DNA from 2 places in the Corynebacterium sphenisci DSM 44792 genome. Region 1 is predicted to be linked to the other one. Evidence: predicted binding sites of a transcription regulator. Region 1 holds the regulator's gene; the other holds the start of a gene.
What was found. The regulator LexA, encoded in region 1, represses DNA repair genes until DNA is damaged. The targets are predictions, from matches to a motif close to CGAACANNTGTTCG.
Positions count from the first base shown of each region.

Region 2: CSPHI_RS02220 (error-prone DNA polymerase) is a predicted target of LexA. The motif match lies at 934-947, and genes of this name have one in related genera.

Region 1 is NZ_CP009248.1:1,209,416-1,211,801, forward strand. It holds gene CSPHI_RS05560 (phosphoenolpyruvate--protein phosphotransferase) at 1-418, shown strand, start outside; gene lexA (transcriptional repressor LexA) at 489-1,163, opposite strand; gene CSPHI_RS05570 (hypothetical protein) at 1,437-1,859, shown strand; gene nrdR (transcriptional regulator NrdR) at 1,869-2,336, shown strand; gene hrpA (ATP-dependent RNA helicase HrpA) at 2,349-2,386, opposite strand, start outside.
Region 2 is NZ_CP009248.1:479,335-481,720, forward strand. It holds gene CSPHI_RS02215 (MetQ/NlpA family ABC transporter substrate-binding protein) at 1-822, opposite strand, end outside; gene CSPHI_RS02220 (error-prone DNA polymerase) at 982-2,386, shown strand, end outside.

The DNA of each region.
Region 1 (2,386 bases):
GATGAGCCACGACCTGATGAAGGTGCTCGACTTCGTCTCCATCGGCACCAACGACCTCACCCAGTACGCGATGGCCGCCGACCGGCTCTCCCCGGCCCTGGCCTACCTCACCGACCCCTGGCAGCCGGCGGTGCTCCGGCTCATCGACATGACCTGCCGCTCCGGGGCGGACATGGACGTGCCGGTGGGGGTGTGCGGGGAGGCCGCCGCGGATCCGGCGCTGGCCTGCGTGCTGGTGGGCATGGGGGTGGCCTCGCTGTCCGCCGCGGCCACCGCGCTGCCCGGAGTGGGCGCCCAGCTCGGCGTGGTCACCCGGGAGCAGTGCCGGGCCGCCGCCCGGCTGGCCCTGGACGCCCCCGACGCCGAGGCCGCGCGCACCGCGGTGCGCGAGCTGCTCGCCGAGGCCGCCGCGGACTGAGCCGCGCCCGGCGCACGCCGAAGGGCCCGGCCCCGGGGAGCTCCCCGGGGCCGGGCCCTTCGGCCGCGCGCTAGAGCTTGCGCAGCACGGTGACGACCTTGCCCAGGATCCGCGCCCGCTCGGCGGGGATCGGCTCGAAATCGTCGTTGTGCGGCAGCAGCCACTTGCCGGAGGCGTCCTCCGACCACTCCTTGCAGGTGGCCTCCCCGTCGATCATGGCGGCGACGAACTCGCCCTTCTCCGCCACGTTCTGGGAGCGCACCACCACCCAGTCGCCGTCGAAGATGCCGGCGTCCCGCATGGACTCGCCGACGATGCGCAGCATGAACAGCTCGCCCTGGCCGACCAGGTTCTCCGGCAGCGCCATGTAGTCGTCGATGTGCTGTTCGGCGAGGATCGGCGCCCCGGCGGCGATGTCGCCGACCACCGGCACGTAGGTGGGGGCGGTGGCGCCCTCCGGCACCTGCGGGATGTCCGGGCCGCCGGCGGGGGCGGGGGAGCGGTGGCCCAGATCGCGCACGTCCACCGCGCGCGGCTTCTTCGGATCGCGGCGCAGGAAGCCCTTCCGCTCGAGCTCCTTGAGCTGGTAGGCCACCGAGGAGGTGGAGTTCAGGCCGACCGCGTCGCCGATCTCGCGGATGCTCGGGGGGTAGCCCCGCTCCAGCACCGCCTCCCGGATCATGTCCAGGATGCGCCGCTGGCGTTCGGTGAGCGTCTTCGGATCGGGCCTGGTCTGCTCGGTCATCGTCGGTTCCTCCACGGTTGGCGTCGTTCGTCCACGCTCCGGAGCCGGTTCCCCCGGCGGCGCCCTCGGGTGGTACGCCTGTGCGTTCGAATACGACAGTACAGGATCCCCCGCCCCAGTGCACGCCTGTTCGATCCTTCGAACGCATGTCTGGACACGGACCGAACAGCCGTGCTATAAATCGAACACAGAGACGGACTCGAACACCTGTCCGCGTGACCGGGCCGCAGCGTCCGGTCGCCGGGCACAGTCGGCGCCATGAAGGAGACCACGATGACCGCCAGCACCATCCACCGCCCCGGAGGGCGCGGCCGGATCCCCGCCGGCCAGTCCATCCCCACCCTGCCCGCCTGGGTGGAGCAGGCCCCCCGCCGGACCGCCGCCCCGCGGCGCGGCGCGGTGCGCCGGCCCCCGCGCGGCGCCGCCGCGCCCCGGCCCGGACTGCCGGCCCCGGCCCCGGTGCGCCGCCGGCGCTCCGCGGGGCTGGGCGCCGCCGGGGTGCGCGCCGAGGCCCCGGGGGCGGTGGCCGGGCCGGTGCGCGAAATCCCGCGCACCCGGGCCACCGTCGCCGCGGTGGTCCTCGCCGGGGCCTTCCTCGGCGGGGCGCTGGGGCTGTCCTGGACCGATCCGGAGCCGGCGCCCGCGGCGCCCCCGGCCCACCCGGTCGCCATCGGCGCGGAGGCGGCCGCCGGTTAAGCTGGGGCAATGCACTGCCCCTTTTGCCACCATGAGCAAACCAAGGTCGTCGACTCCCGCCTGACCGAGGAGGGCTCGACCATGCGCCGCCGCCGGGAGTGCGTCGCCTGCGGCAAACGCTTCACCACCCTGGAGCGCTCCATGCTGATGGTCGTCAAACGCGACGGCCAGCCCGAGGAGTTCAGCCGGGACAAGGTGATCCGGGGCGTGCGCCGGGCCTGCCAGGGCCGGGACGTGCCCGAGGCGAAGCTGAAGAAGCTCGCCCAGCAGGTGGAGGAGACGCTGCGCTCCCAGGGCACCTCCCAGGTCGACTCCAACCAGGTGGGCCTGGCCATCCTGGAGCCGCTGCGCGATCTCGACGAGGTCGGCTACCTGCGCTTCGCCTCGGTCTACAAGTCCTTCTCCTCCGCGGAGGACTTCCTCGAGGAGATCCGGCGGCTGCACGCCGCCGAGGCCCGCGACGCCGCGGGCCGCTGAGGGCGCCCGCCGCTAGCGCAGTTTCGCGATCTCCCGGCCGATCCGCTGCG
Region 2 (2,386 bases), 730 kb from region 1:
GCGGTCCACCGGCACCGAGGTGCCGCGGGAGTCGCGGTCCACCGCGGCGAGCACCTCCGGGTCGTGCCAGAGCCGCACCAGGGTGGCCAGGTCCTCGTTGCCGGCGTTCTCCGGGGTGGTCACGAAGACGTTGATGTACGGCTCCGCGGCCGGATCGGAGGGGTCGTCCTGGTGGATGGCGCTGTTCGGGTCGATCCCGGCGCGCTCCAGGAAGGTGTTGTTGATCACCGCCGGCTTGCCCTCCCCGTAGGCCAGGGTGGTCTGCGCGGCGTCGACCGGGGTGACCCGCACCCGGGAGGCGTCCTCGTCGATGTCCAGGGGGGTGGGGTTGGCGTGCTCGCCGTCGAGGGCGAGCAGCCCGGCGGAGGCGAGCATGTTGATCGCCCGGCCCCGGTTGGTGGAGTCGTTGGGGATCGCCACCTCGGTGCCCTCCGGGATGTCGGCGACGTCGTCGCCGCCCTTCCAGAACAGCGCCAGCGGCACGATCTCGGTGGCGCCGATCGGCACCAGGTCGTCGTCGGCGCCGACGTTGTACTCCGCCAGGTACTTGATGTGCTGGAAGAGGTTGACGTCGAGCTGCCCCTCGGACAGGGCGGTGTTCACCGGCGGGTACTCGGCGAATTCGACGATGTCGAGCTCGATGCCGGCGTCGGCGGCCTTGGCCTCGAACACCGACCACGCCTCCTTCTCCCGGTCGGTGGTGCCGATCCGGATCGGGTCGCCCTCGCCGAGGGCCTCCCGGCCGTCGGCCCCGCAGCCGACGAGGCCGGCGGCGGTGATGGCCAGGGCCGCGCCCACGGCGCCGATGCGTCGCAGATTCATGGTGGTTCGTCCTTCAGGTCGGTGCGCCCGGCGCCGTTAGTAGACCGAGCTGTCTCTTTCGGGTTCCCACAGTAGCAGCGCGGCCCGGCCACGCGAAACCGCGACGTTAATCGAACATGCGTTTGCCCGGCGGTCCGGGGCGGCGGTAGCCTGCCGGGCATGAGCGACGACACCCCCCGCGCCCTGCCCTGGTCGCGGATCGAGCGGATCCTCTCCGGCGCCCCCGCCGGGCGGATCGAGCCCGGCTGGGGCGTCAACGGGATGCGCGCGCCCGCGCCCGCGCCCGCGCCGGCCCCGGCCCCGCCCCCGGCCGGGGCGGGGCGGGGGCTGCCGGTGGAGCTGCACTGCCGCAGCTCCCGGTCCTTCCTGATCGGCGCCTCGGAGCCGGAGCTGCTGGTCGCCGAGGCGGTCCGGCTGGGCCTGACCACCCTGGGCATCGCCGACCGGGACGGCCTCTACGGGGTGCCCCGCTTCGCCGAGGCCGCCGCCGAGGCGGGCCTGGCCACCGTGATCGGCGCCGAACTGGGCCTGCCGCATGCCCCGCTGACCGTGCTCGCCCGCGGCCCGGAGGGCTACCGGCGGCTCAGCCGGGCGCTCACCGCGGCGCATCTGGCGGATCGGGACAAGGACGTGGTGGCCTATCCGCCGCCGGCGGAGCTGGCCGCCGCCGCCGGCGGGCACTGGCAGGTGCTCGCCGACGCCGCCTGGCTGCCCCGCCTCGGGGAGCTGGTCGACGCCTTCGGCGCCGAGCACGTCGCCTGCGAGCACCGGCTCACGCTGACCCCCGAGGCCGCGGACGCCGACGCCGCCCTCGCCGCCGCCGCGGACCGGCTGGGGCTGCGCCGGGTGCTCTGCTCCGCGGCCACCGCCGCCGGCCCCGGCCAGGCGCGGGTGGCCGGGGCGAAGGCGGCGCTGCGCGCCCGGGAGAGCCTCGACGAGCACATCGCCCGGCTGCCGCCGGCCGGGGGGAGCTGGCTGCGCTCCCCGGCGGAGCTGGCCGCGGCCGCCGCGCGGCTGCCCGGGGTGGCCGCGGCCACCGCCGAGGTCGCCGCGGAATGCGCCTTCACCCTCGATCTCATCGCCCCCCGGCTGCCGGCCTGGGCGGATCCGGACGGCCGGGACGAGGCGGAGGTGCTGCGCGAGCTGACCCTGGCCGGGGCGGCCCGCCGCTACCGGGGCGACCCGGCGGCGCTGGCCCAGATCGACCGGGAGCTGGCGGTGATCGCCGACCTGGGCTTCCCCGGGTACTTCCTGATCGTGCATGACATCGTCGCCTTCTGCCGCCGGGAGGGCATCCTCGCCCAGGGCCGCGGCTCCGCGGCGAATTCCGCGGTCTGCTTCGCCCTGGGCATCACCAACGTCGACCCGGTCGCCGCCGGGCTGCTCTTCGAGCGCTTCCTCTCCCCGGAGCGCGACGGGCCCCCGGACATCGACCTGGACATCGAGTCCGGGCGCCGCGAGGAGGTCATCCAGTACGTCTACCGCCGCTACGGCCGGGACAACGCCGCCCAGGTGGCCAACGTGATCACCTACCGCCGGCGCGGCGCGCTGCGCGACGCCGCCC